Linked DNA regions of Thiosocius teredinicola. The protein of the gene in region 1 interacts with the protein of each later gene in a pairwise test. Links are inferred from orthologs where the notes say so. Each region holds a gene or a part of one and is shown on either strand. Other genes may lie near its edges.

Region 1 (7,670 bases):
GGTGACTTCGCCGCCGAGTGCCGGTGCATCGATTTGCGCGTTGCAGAAACAGGTCGGGCAGACGCTCGTGCAGTTGCCGCACGACAGGCAGCGTGCTGCAACCTGATCCCAACGTGGATGGTGCAGGCGCTCGAACAGGGGTTTTTGCAGATTGCCCGAGGGCAGTTGCCGGTGTTGACGTTTGGCCGCTTCAGCGACGGCCTGCGCGCCTTGGTGTTGCAGGTCGCTGCTTGCCGCCGCGAGCGGCAATCGCGCCGCGATGGCTTTGCCACGCTCGCTGCCGACTTCGACCAGGTAACCGTCTTCGAGCTCGTTCAGCGCCAGGTCGAATCCATCGGCGGCGGCCGGACCGTCACCGGTGGAGGCACAAAAACAGGTATCGGCAGGGTAGGCGCAGTGCACTGCGACGATGAACAGTCCAGCGCGGCGCGCAGCGTAGTTGCTGTCTTTCACGCCGTCGAGAAAGTGTTTGTCGTGCAGCTTCAATGCCGCGATGTCGCAGGCGCGCACGCCGATGAAGGCGAGCGGCTGATCTTCGATCTGCTCACTGCTGAACGTGAGTTTTCCCGCGGCGTCCCGTTGCGCGCGCCACAGTGTTTCACGCGGTTTGAACAGGTAGGGCTTGAGCGCCTGTGCCCCCGTCGCCCAGGCGAAGGCGCGCGGCGAATCGACCTGCGTTAATCGATAGTTGCCTGGGGCCTGGTCGTCGGTCCAGCCGAACGGCAAGGTCGCACTGTCGGCTAGGTCGCGGTACTGAATGGTGTCGTCGTGCACACAGGGGCCGATCACGCGGAAGCCGTCTGACTTCAGCTGCTCGATCAGCGTCTGCAACGCATCGCGTGGGAGGAACAGAGAATCGTTCATCGTCTTCGGCATGACTGGGGCATGACTGGCTTCTCCGCTTAGTCAGGTTAGCTCAGTCTGCCGGGAACGAGAGCTAAAGTTGTCGATTGTTTGATGTGCATTGGATTTGTCGTCGATTAAGACCGATAGCTATGCCTCTTGGGTCAATGCCTTACGCGACTCATACGTGTCGTTGATATCCTGATGATTGATGAAATTTTTGATTTGCCGAGGCCGTGCCACAATGCGGTGCATGGTCAACGGAGTTCATGCACATGGATACACCCGACTTCATCGCGTTGCTGGATGCGAGCGGTAGCGAGCTGTTGGCTCAGGCGGATCCACAGCTGGCGCTACGCCTGGTCGACGACGAGCGTCTTGTATGGGGCAACCGCGATGCCGACGACGTGATCGTCGAGCGCCTGCCTGAAGGGGATAAGGCCGATGTGTTGCAGTGGTTGAAGGATCAGGCAGAAGACCTGGTCGCGACCTACTATCGCGCGCATCCGCTGTCGCGCAATGGCTTCAACCGACAGGTCGAGGCGTTGTTCGGCTTGTTCGGCGCTGAGGCATTTGCTGCACCGTCCGGGGCGCTGCCGCCATTCAGCCTGTTCGTTGACGGCGGCACGGTGGTTGCCGAGCCGGCGACCAGTGCCCGCCACCGTTATGGGGCATTTCTTGAAATGAACCGACAGCACGGCGACGTCGCGCCACAGGTGCTTAACTGGTTACGCTCAGGCGAGGCCTACAATCAATACCTCGGCATGAACGTCTGCCGCTACAACTGCTGAGCCGAGCGCATCACCCTTCGATGATGTGACCGACGAACTTGCTGGTGTCGTTGAGTACGTCGCCGCCACGACGAAAGCCCAGTCCGCACGCCTCCCAGGCATAGAACACGCCTGCCTGGTAATTCTGTCCGGCAGGATCCTGCGCAAACTCGGCGCGTTCTTGGTAGATCGCCTTGTGGTGCGCATACGGTCCATCGGTCTCGGCGATCAGCTTGCCGTGCGCGTCGATCAGTTGCAGGTTGGCGCCTTCTCGGCCGAACAGTTTTTTGCAGACCTGTGGTGTGCCCGACAGCGGTTCGAAATCGGTGCGTAATAGATAGGGTGAATCCGGAAAGGCGTCGAACATCAGCTTGAGTATGCCTTTGCTCTGAAACAGCAGGGTGTAGGCCGGGTTCAGGATGCGTGTACGGCCATGTCTGCTGACCTTGTCCAGCAGTCGGGTGAGTTCCAGTTCCTCGGCGGCGATGTCTTCCCAAGGGAACAGTTTGAACCAGTAGTCGGCCAGCTGCTGGTCCTTGTTGAATACGCCGTCTTCGGCATTGAAGCCGGCTTCGTGCATGTAGCAGAAGTCGGTATAGAAACCCGCGTCGTGCGCGACCTGCTGCAGGTAACGCACGGTACGTTCATCTTCAGGCATGCCGCCGACGCTGGAGAACAGGATCTTTTGGCCGGCGTAGCGCTCGGCGAACTCATCAGGCGGGTGATCGCCGGTGATCAGGCGGCGGAAGTTTTCCTTGAGCATCTCGTGCAGATTGTTGAACTGCCGTGTCGCGTCCATGTCGTTGGCTTTGAGCATGGCCCATTGCACGATGGATGTTTCGAACAGGCTGGTCGGTGTGTCTGCGTTGAACTCGATCAGCTTGATCGGCAAGCCATCGAGGCCGCCGGCGAAATCGAACCGCCCATAGAGATGACGATCGTCGCGCTCCCAACTCTCTTCAATCTGACGCACCAGGTTCGACGGGATGCCCAGCTCGAGATAGCGCTGTTCGTCGATCACATGCTGCGCGGTTTCGACGAACATATCGTACAGGGTGTTGGCCGCATCGTAGTAGGCCTCGGCTTCGGCCTCGCTGACCTGCAGCAGCGTACTGTCGACGTAGGGGCTGCCATCGCGGTCGGTGTGCCATACCAGGCCGATATCTTCCATCACCGCCTTGCTCAGCGGTTCGATCGGCAGCATCTTCACCATCGCGGGTCAGCCGCCGAATGAGCCAAAGCCGGAATTGGTGGAACGGCCGCTGCTGCCGCCGAAGAAACCGCTGCGCGGCTTGGAGCTGGCTGTCTGCTGGCGGTTGGCCGGTTGCGAAATGCTTGCGGTCGGTCGGCCGCCGCCGTAACTCTGTTGGGTGCGCTGAAAGTTGCTGTTCGAAGCCAGGCGGTTGGCCAGCATGCCGCCGATCAATGACCCGGCTGCCGCGGCGAGCAGTGTCTCGCCAAGTGACAGGCCGCCCGAATGCATCGCCGGGTCCTGGGTGAGTCGTGATGTGCCTTGTTCGACGCGTGCAGCCTCTTCGGCAGCGATCCGTTTGAGCTCGTCTTCCGACAGGAAGCGTTCGGTACCATCGGGTTGGCGCAGGATGGCGCGTGTCGGGCCGGTGGTCGGGTGCTTTTCGAGCAGTTTATAGGTGTCGGGGTTCGCGCCGGTCTGTTCGATCACGAGGAAGAAGGTCTGCTCGACCCCGCCGCTCGCGCCGTCGAAGCCGCTGGCTGCCGGCGGTGTTGGCCCTTGATCGGTGCAGCCGTGCAGGCTGGCGACCACGGTCAGGCCGAGGCTGCCGGCGATCGAATAGGAGAGGGCTTTCTTGATGTGGCGCATGCGTGATCGTCCTGTACTGCATCGAGAGTTTCGGCGCGACAGTTTACGGGATTGTGTATTGAGCGTCCCACGGCATGCCTGGGGAAATGCCGACCGCGCACTGCATCGACGGCATTGCACGATGTGCTTACGTCGACGGCTCGATTCGGGCATAATTCGCGGTTCAGTGGCGGACCCGTTGGTCTCCCGCGACAATAGATTGTGAACCCGGTCAGGCCCGGAAGGGAGCAGCCGCAGCAGTTGATTTGTGCGCCGGGAATCGCTGGCGGGGCCGCCGCCCTTCATTTCCCCCTCGTCTGTCGCCGGATTCCTGTCGTCGCCTGTTGCCTTGGGTTAGACTTGGCCGAGCCTTCAGTCGGATCTCGTTATCGCCCGGATGTCTTACCAGGTACTCGCCAGAAAATGGCGCCCACGCAGTTTCGCCGAGATGGTCGGTCAGGAACATGTGGTGCGCGCCTTGAGCAACGCGCTCGACAACGACCGCCTCCATCATGCCTATCTGTTCACCGGCACCCGCGGGGTCGGTAAGACAACGCTGGCGCGCATTCTGTCGAAATCGCTGAACTGCGAGACCGGCGTGAGCGCGACACCGTGCGGCGAGTGCAGTGTGTGCCGCGAAGTAGACGAGGGGCGTTTTGTCGATCTGCTCGAAGTGGATGCCGCGTCGAAGACCGGCGTGGATGACACCCGCGAGCTGCTCGAGAACGTGCCGTATGCGCCGGTTCGCGGACGCTACAAGGTGTACCTGATCGACGAGGTGCACATGTTCTCCGGACACAGCTTCAATGCCTTGCTGAAGACGCTCGAAGAACCGCCGCCGCATGTGAAGTTTTTGCTGGCAACGACCGACCCGCAGAAGGTGCCGGTTACGGTGCTTTCGCGTTGCCTGCAGTTCAATCTCAAGCGTCTGCCCGTCGAACAGATCGAAGGACAGTTCAAGCATATCCTCGACGCCGAAAAGGTCGATTACGAGGCGCCGGCCTTGGCGGTGCTGGCGCGCGCGGCCGACGGCAGTATGCGCGACGGACTGAGCCTGCTCGACCAGGCGATCGCGTTCGGTGGCGGCGCGGTGAAGGGCGACGAAGTGCGCGCGATGCTCGGCGTGGTCGCGACCGAGCGTCTGCCCGGCATGGTCGATGCCGTCTACCGCGGCGATGCGCAGGGCGTGATGGCCGAGGTCGAGGCGGTAGCCGAACACGCGCCCGATTTCAGCGGGTTGCTGCGCGAGCTGCTGACCGTGTTGCACCGTATCGCCGTGCTGCAGCAGGTGCCGTCGGCCGCACAGGCCGGGTGGGGCGATACCGAGCGCTTGCGGACCCTGGCCAAGTCGATCCCGCCGGAAGACATACAGTTGTATTACCAGATCGCGCTGGTCGGACAACGCGATCTCCCGCTGGCGCCGGATGCGCGCAGCGGTTTCGAGATGGTTCTGCTGCGCATGCTGGCGTTCCGGCCGGACGCTGCCGGAGTTGGTGCGGATGGCGCAGCGGGTGCGCGGGCGCAGCCTGCGAATTCACCGACGCGACAGCCGCGAGCTGCACCGCCCGCGTCTGCCCCGGCCGCTGCGACGGCTTCGGTCGCACCGGGCGTCACCGAACAGCCGTCTGAACAGGCGATGGAAAAGCCATCGCAAGCGGCGCCGCGCGCGAAGGTCTCGCTGGATGCCGGCGACATGGCCGACTGGCACGGCTTCGTGCTCAAACTGGGCCTGAAAGGCATGGCCGCGCAGCTCGCCAACAACTGTGCGTTCGACCGCCTGGACGGCAAGCAGCTCTGCCTGCGGGTGGACAACGCGGGTGCCGGAATGATCGGCAGTCTCGCCGAACGCAGGCTGCAGGAGGCTGTCGAATCAGCCGTCGGCCAGCCGATCGTGCTGCAGCTCGAGGTGGGGGATCTGCCTGCGGAAACCCCCGCCCAGCGTGACGCGCGTGAGAAAGTCGCGCGCCAGAAAGCCACCGAGGCCGACATCTCCGCCGACCCCTTGGTGTTGGGCATGCAGGATACATTTGACGCCGAAGTCGTGCCGGATTCGGTTCGGCAGCTGGATTAACGCAACGCGAGAGGTTTTGTGATGAAAGGACCTATGGGTAACCTGATGCGCCAGGCGCAGAAGATGCAGGCCGACCTGCAGAAGGCGCAGGAAGAACTGGCGAATGCCGAAGTCACCGGCGAAGCGGGTGGTGGCATGGTCAAGGTGACCATGAACGGTCGCCACGAAGTGCGTCGCGTGCAGATCGACGACAGCCTGATGGGAGACGACAAGGAGATGCTCGAAGATCTCGTTGCCGCGGCCTGCAACGATGCGACGCACCGCATCGAGGAGCACACCAAAGAACGTATGTCGGGAGTGACTTCGGGGCTGAATCTGCCGCCGGGTATGAAGTTGCCTTTCTAAGTACTTGACTTAAAAAGATATGGCAGATAAATCGCTGCTTGATGCGCTGATCGAAAGTTTACGTTGTTTACCAGGAATCGGCCCTAAGTCCGCGCAGCGTATGGCTTTTCATATCTTGCAGCGTGACCGTGCCGGGGGTGCGAAGCTGGCCGCGATCCTCGGCGAGGCGGTGCAGTCGATCGGTCACTGCCGAACCTGCAGAACACTGACCGAAGACGAAGAATGCAGTCTGTGCCGCAACCCGGATCGCGACGACAAGCTGCTGTGCGTGGTCGAGAATCCGTCTGATGTTGTTGCGCTCGAACAGGCGACTGGGTTTCGCGGTCGCTACTTCGTGCTCGGCGGACGCCTGTCGCCACTCGACGGCGTCGGACCGGCTGAACTCGGCATCGATCAGCTGCGCAATCGCCTCGATACGCTGCAACCGGATGAGGTGATCCTCGCCATGACCACCACCGTGGAGGGCGAGGCGACGGCGCACTACATCGGCGAATTGGCGGCCGAGCGGGGGATTGCGACCTCGCGCATCGCCCACGGCGTACCGCTCGGCGGCGAACTCGAGTATGTCGATGGCGGTACCCTGGCGCACGCGTTCGCCGGGCGCCGTCGGGTCAATGCCGACTGACCGCACATCGCTTTTGTCCACATCCGAACCAAGGGGAACGCCGAATGGATGACTGCATTTTCTGTAAGATTGCCGCCGGAGACATTCCCGCTGAACGCGTCTTTGAAGACGATCACGTGGTCGCTTTTCGCGACCTGAACCCGCAGGCGCCGACCCATGTCCTGGTGATTCCCAAGCGCCACATCGCCACGTTGAACGAGCTGAAGCCCGAAGACGAAGCCGTTATCGGTCGGATGTACGGCGCGGCGCGCGACATCGCCGAGCAGGAGGGCTTCGCCGACGCCGGCTACCGCACGGTGGTTAACTGCAATGAAGCCGGTGGTCAGACGGTCTTTCATATTCATCTGCACCTGCTCGGCGGGCGTATGATGCACTGGCCGCCGGGTTGAGCGTCGACACGCTGACGTGTAGAATCAAGCACTTAGACGCGTTTTATTCTTGAATGCCGATTAATTGTCGCGCGTTCGCGCGGAACGAAACGCGTCGCCGCTGTCTATACTTGTAAGCTGCCTAGCGATTTGGCCGATAACCAACCTTGTGAATATTACGCCGGCACTACCGAATCCCTACGGACCGCCTGTCAAACAGGAGAAAACGGCCGTGTCTGCGGTGCGCGCGACCAACCGGGCGCGCGACGCAGCGGATGAGGCGGAACAGCGGCGTACTGAACGCAAGCAGGCACTCGACAAGCCAACCCGTGAACGTCTCGAAACCCTGGCCCAGGACCTGTATGCCAGACCGGATGCCACGTCGAAGCACGCCAGTCGCGCATTGGCATCGTACGCCGCAGTGGCCGGCAACGACGAACGCAGTCAGCTGAACAATCTGCTGGGCTTCGACGCCTACGCCTGAACGAATCCGCACACGCTCACGTTTTGCTTTGATCGCGGTGGATGCGCAGCGCGATACGCATTCATGCTGTCATCTAAATGGGCCATACTTGAAAGACGTTGGTCTGCCGGCGTGATTTTGTATTTGTCTCTAGCGATCCATGGAAACTAACAAGATGTTGTCTCAAGAATCTGAGGGCGCCGTCGAAGCGGTCGAGCCCCAATCCATCGATCTGAACGATCCATCGCTCTACCTGAACCGTGAGCTGACTTGGCTGGCGTTCAACCGGCGTGTCTTGGCCGAGGCCGAGGAAGCACGCAACCCGCTGTTGGAGCGGCTCAAGTTCCTGGCGATCGTCGGCTCGAA
Region 2 (5,358 bases), 610 kb from region 1 along the record:
CGCGTCACCAGGATCAGCTCGGCGCCGTAAGCGCGCATCGAGGCCCGCCTTTCCACGCTGAGATTCTCCGGCATGATAAGGATCATGCGATAGCCGCGAATCGCGCAGACCATTGCCAGCGCGATGCCGGTGTTACCGCTGGTCGCCTCGATCAGCGTGTCACCCGGTTTGATGTCGCCACGTTCCTCGGCGTGCTTGATCATCGACAGGGCCGGACGATCTTTGACCGATCCCGCCGGGTTGTCGCCTTCCAATTTGACCAGCAAGGTATTGCTGGTATCGCCGGGTAGCCGTTGCAACCGCACCAGGGGCGTATTGCCGACACAGGATTCAATCGTGGGGTACTTCATCGGCTCAGTTTAAACAATCGATTACGCCAAAACGAGGTAGTATCTGCCAAACTTGTGCGTTTGAGGCCAGATTCGATTCGCCGGGGCTCCGATTTGCTGAAAATTCCAAAAGTCTTCCGCTCGGACAGCATCTATTATCGCACCTATTTCATTACCCTGGCGCCGTCGCTGGCCGCGCTGGGCGGTTTCGGCGTCTATGCCTGGCTCGGCGCCGACCAGCCCAATCTCGCGGTCGCCGGCCTGTTGGTCGTCCTCGGCGGACTCGCCGTCAGCCTGATCGTTGCCGCCGATCGCCTGCGCCACATGCTGCGCCCGATCGCGGTCGTCATCCGCGCCATGCAGCGGGTACGTGCAGGCGAACTCAACGTACAGATCCCCAACGCTGCCCGCGGTGAGATGGGTGAACTCGAGGCAGGCTTCAACGCCATGGCCCAGGAGATCGCCGCCGGCCAGGAACTGCTCCAGGAACGCATCGAGCAGGCCACGCGCGAGGCCCAGGAGAGCATGGAGGTGATCGAGATCCGCAACGCCGAGCTCGATCTGGCGCGCCGCCGGGCGATCGAGGCAAGCCGTGCCAAATCCGAGTTCCTGGCCAATATGAGTCACGAGATCCGCACGCCGATGAACGGCATCATCGGCTTCACCCGCCTGCTGGCCAAGACGGAGATGAACGACAAGCAGCGCGATTTCGTGCTGACCATTCAGAAATCCGCCAGCTCGTTGCTGCGTATCGTCGACGATATCCTGGATTTCTCCCAGCTCGAGTCGGGCAAACTTGTGCTCAGCCACGAGCCGTTCAGTCTGCGCGAATGCGTCGAGAGCGCCGTGACCCTGTGGGCGCCGCAGGCGCATGCCAAGCACCTGGAACTGGTGTCCATGGTTTACAACGATGTGCCCGACCACCTGGTCGGCGATGAGACCCGCATCATCCAGATCATCAACAACCTGGTCAGCAATGCCGTCAAGTACACCGACCGTGGCGAGATCGTCGTGCGGGTGATGCTCGACGAGGAGGAGGCGCACAAGATCGGGGTCACGTTCGCTGTCAGCGACACCGGCATCGGCATACCCCTCGGCGAGCAGCAACGCCTGTTTCTGGCGTTCGACCAGGGTAGCTCGACTACCAACCGGCTGTTCGGCGGCACCGGGCTGGGGCTGAGCATCTGTCATTCGCTGGCCGAAGCGATGGACGGCCATGTCAACGTCACCAGCCGACTCGGTGAGGGCTCAGTGTTTCGGGTAACCATCAAGCTCGACCTCGACCCTGATGCACCACCGGTTCGTCACTCGCCGCCCCTGAACCGTCGCGGTCTGTTGATCGAAAAACACGATCTGTCGCGCATCGCTTTGCGCAACTCGCTCAACGACATGGGACTTGCAGTCGACGACTACCCGCAATATTCGGTAATACCCACCCTCGAGCTCGATCGCTACGCCCTGGTCGCACTCGGCTGCAACGATGACGAAGACAATATCCGCGAGTGCCTCGAGCAGATTCGAGGGCTGAGCGGCGAGCAGGCGTTGCCGGTCATCGCCCTGGTATCGAGTTCGGATGAAGAGGTGCTGAACCGGTTCGTTGCCGCGGGCGCCCGCTTCTGTTTGAGTAAGCCACCGCAACTGCATCACTTGCAGGAGAGCCTCCGCGGTTGTCTGCGGGCCGGCAAAGTGGCGCCGCAGAATGTATCCGCAAATCACACCCAACCATCGGACAACGCGCCCGTCGACCACCAGCATGTGCTGCAGGGAAAGCTGTGCCTGGCCGCCGATGACCACCCGATCAACCTGCAACTGATCGTTCACCTGCTGACCGATATGGGTGCCGAAGTACTCAAGGCGACCGACGGCGACGAAGCGGTGGAACTGGCCCGGCAACATCCGATCGATATGGCATTTCTCGACGTTCACATGCCGCGCATGAACGGTCTGGAGGCGGCACGCCGCATCCAATCGCTCTACCCGGGCAAACCGGTACCGATCATCGCGCTCACCGCGGATGTCGCGGAACGCAATCAGCGCGAGATCGCGCGCGCCGGCATCCAGCGTTTTCTGATCAAGCCGGTCAGCGATGAAGACCTGCGCAAGACCGTTGTCGAATTGGTCGACGGCAGCAGCGGACAGGCCGGCTTCATCAATGCCAGCGCGCAGACCCTGCCCGAGAACGATTGGCCGGTGCGCGACCAAGCGCAGGCGCTGCGGATTGCGGGTGGCTCGGAAAGCATTGCGCGCAAGCTGTTCGAAGAGCTGCGTCGTGAACTGCCGACAACCATCGATGCGCTGCGTCAGAACCTCACCGAAAAGAACTGGTCGGAGCTTTGGCAGTTATCGCACCGCTTGCACGGCGCCTCGGCAGTCTGTGGCGTGCCGGCGTTGTACCACGCCTTGGGAGAGCTGCAGCCGGCGATTACGCTGGAAGACGATTCTGCCGTCAGCATGCTGCTTGAACGCGTGATCCACGAAGCCCAACGTATTATCGAACTCGAGTCCTACGAAGCCGACAACCCTTGATTTGGGATCAGCCCTCAGGCGGTTGCAACAGGGCTTTCATATCCGCGACCGCGGCATGCAGGCCACTGAAAACCGCACGACTGACGATCGCGTGACCGATATTGAATTCCAGGATGCCATCGATGGCGGCGACGTCCTTGATGTTGTGATAGTCGAGCCCGTGTCCGGCGTTGACCTGCAGACCCAGTTGCAGACCCTGCGAGACGGCATTCGCGATGCGCGCCAGATTGTCGTGCCGCGCGACCGAATTGGCGGCCTCCGCGTAGTGGCCGGTATGGATCTCGACAACCGGCGCACCGATCTCAGTCGCTGCTTCGAGCTGGCGCGAATCGGCATCGATGAACAATGAGACACGCACGCCGGCATCGGCAAGCGCGGCACAATAGTCTTTAAGATACGACACGCTCGACGCAGCATCGAGACCGCCTTCTGTGGTCAACTCTTCGCGGCGTTCCGGTACCAGGCAGCAGTCCGCGGGCCGCACGCGTTTGGCGATCTCCAACATCTCTGACGTCGCGGCCATCTCCAGGTTCATACGCGTCTGCAAAATGTCGGCGAGCATGTCGACGTCGCGATCCTGGATATGGCGGCGGTCTTCGCGCAGGTGCAAGGTAATCGAATCGGCACCTGCCTGTTCGGCGACCAATGCCGCCTGGACCGGTTCCGGATAGCGTGTGCCGCGAGCCTGTCGCAAGGTGGCCACGTGATCGATGTTCACGCCCAGCAGTCTTTCGTATCGTTTCATCTGAAGTTCATTGGTTCAAACGGCGTACGTGCCTGATATCAACGGAACAGTTCCCGACTGCGCAATGGTCGCCCATCGAGATGATGATGCAGCACGCGCCGCATCAGCTGACGCGACTCACGCAGGCCGGAATCATCAAACACAAGATCGTCGCGCAGCGCCAACAGTGTCGCGCCCGACACTGCGTTATCACCGGTAGAAACCGGAGCCGCTCCATGATGGATATCGTAAGTGTAACGTCGGTCCGAAACAATCGATTGACCATTGACGTCTCTGTCGAGTATCAGGCCCAGCCCCAGGTGGCGCAACAGGCGCACCTCGAAGCGTCGCAATGTCGGTTCGATTGCCGCGTCCTTGTGCAACGATCCCAGCGCCGCGGCGTAGTCATCGAACAGGCCGTCACAGGGATCTTGTCGGGCAGTGAGCTTCAACAGCAGCTCGTTGAGATACAGGCCGCAGAACAGCTTACGCCCCTGCAAGGTAAGCGGTGAGTCGCTGGCCTCAACACCGGTCAGCGTCAGCACTTCACCACGACCGCTGACCGCGATGGCGTACGCCTGAAAAGGCTGGACACGTTCGCCCTTGGCTTTCAGCGCCCCTTTGGCAACCGCCGCCAAGCGCCCCTGCTCGCGGCTGTACAGATCGGCAATGAGACTGCTGTCGCCGTAGCGCCGCGTGTGCAACACATAGGCGTTCAGCGCATTCGACGCGGCCACCGCATCAATCCGTGTACCCGAGCTTGACCAGGCTGGCCGCATCGCTCGACCAACTCTTTTTGACCTTGATCCAGACTTCGAGATGTACACGCGTCTGAAAGAACTCATTCATCGCCTTGCGTGCGGCGGTCGCCGTTTCCTTCATCGCCTGCCCACCTTTGCCGAGCAGGATCTTGCGCTGGTTTTCACGTTCCACCCAGATCACCGCGCCGATGTTGTAGCGTCCGTCTTCGCTTTCTTCGAAACGCTCGATCTCGACGGTGACCGCATAGGGAAGCTCGCGGTGATAGCGTCTGATGATCTGTTCGCGCAACAACTCCGCGGCGAAGAACCGTTCGGACCTGTCGGTCAGTTGATCTTCCGGAAAGATCGGTTCGCCTTCCGGCAGTCGCTGAAGGACGGCGTTCGCCAGACTTTCAACATTGTCTCCGTTGCGCGCCGAAACGGGTATCACGTCGACAAAGTCGTAACGCTTCGCCAGGGATTCGATGACCGGCAACAGCTGCTCTTTCGGCGTTACCGTATCGACCTTGTTGATCACGGCCAGGGTCGGCAACTTGGATTGCTTGATCGCATTGAGCACCTGTTCGTCTTCTTCGGTCCAGACCTGAGCCTGTACGACGAACACAATCAAATCCACATCCAGCAGGGCCGTATGCGCCGCCCGGTTGAGGTAGTGGCTCATCGCCTTGCCACCCCGGTCGTGGATCCCGGGCGTATCCACAAAGACAATCTGGCCCTCATCGTCGCTGCGGATGCCGACAATGCGGTGACGCGTCGTTTGCGGCTTGTGCGAGGTAATCGCCAGCTTTTGACCCAGCAGGCGGTTGAGCAAAGTGGATTTGCCCACGTTGGGGCGGCCAACCAACACCGCGTAACCACTGCGGTAGTTCATACGTTCTGTTCCTCAAGACGGCTCAGCATCCGGCGCGCGGCCGCCTGCTCAGCCTTGCGACGGCTGCCGCCCTCTCCGGTGGTTTCGCCACCAAGATCAATAGTACATGTCACGCGAAAGGTCTGGTCATGCTGGTCGCCACTGATG

The links. Proteins that work in one complex are often made in the same cells at the same time.
Region 2: the proteins of recR (region 1) and recO interact in binary tests that used the Escherichia coli proteins (3 or more experiments, as listed by UniProt). The link is inferred for Thiosocius teredinicola from one-to-one orthologs.

Annotation. Positions count from the first base shown.
Region 1 is NZ_CP019936.1:1,604,238-1,611,907, forward strand. Bases 4,956-7,670 are described here. They hold recR (recombination mediator RecR), read left to right. Parts: upstream 4,956-5,867; coding sequence 5,868-6,473; downstream 6,474-7,670. Other genes in these bases: dnaX (DNA polymerase III subunit gamma/tau), read left to right, coding at 4,956-5,503; B1781_RS07850 (YbaB/EbfC family nucleoid-associated protein), read left to right, coding at 5,522-5,848; B1781_RS07860 (histidine triad nucleotide-binding protein), read left to right, coding at 6,518-6,862; B1781_RS07865 (hypothetical protein), read left to right, coding at 7,074-7,325; ppk1 (polyphosphate kinase 1), read left to right, coding at 7,480-7,670. Outside these bases: B1781_RS07820 (4Fe-4S dicluster domain-containing protein), read right to left, coding at 1-864; B1781_RS07825 (hypothetical protein), read left to right, coding at 1,119-1,634; B1781_RS07830 (glutathionylspermidine synthase family protein), read right to left, coding at 1,645-2,826; B1781_RS07835 (hypothetical protein), read right to left, coding at 2,833-3,453; more of dnaX, read left to right, coding at 3,830-4,955. UniProt on the Escherichia coli protein: May play a role in DNA repair. It seems to be involved in an RecBC-independent recombinational process of DNA repair. It may act with RecF and RecO.
Region 2 is NZ_CP019936.1:2,219,916-2,225,273, reverse strand. What follows is about bases 2,478-5,358. They hold recO (DNA repair protein RecO), read right to left. Parts: upstream 4,317-5,358; coding sequence 3,639-4,316; downstream 2,478-3,638. Other genes in these bases: rnc (ribonuclease III), read right to left, coding at 5,208-5,358; era (GTPase Era), read right to left, coding at 4,321-5,211; pdxJ (pyridoxine 5'-phosphate synthase), read right to left, coding at 2,863-3,600; B1781_RS10715 (response regulator), read left to right, coding at 2,478-2,855. Also shown: cysteine synthase CysM, read right to left, coding at 1-350; more of B1781_RS10715, read left to right, coding at 444-2,477. UniProt on the Escherichia coli protein: Involved in DNA repair and RecF pathway recombination.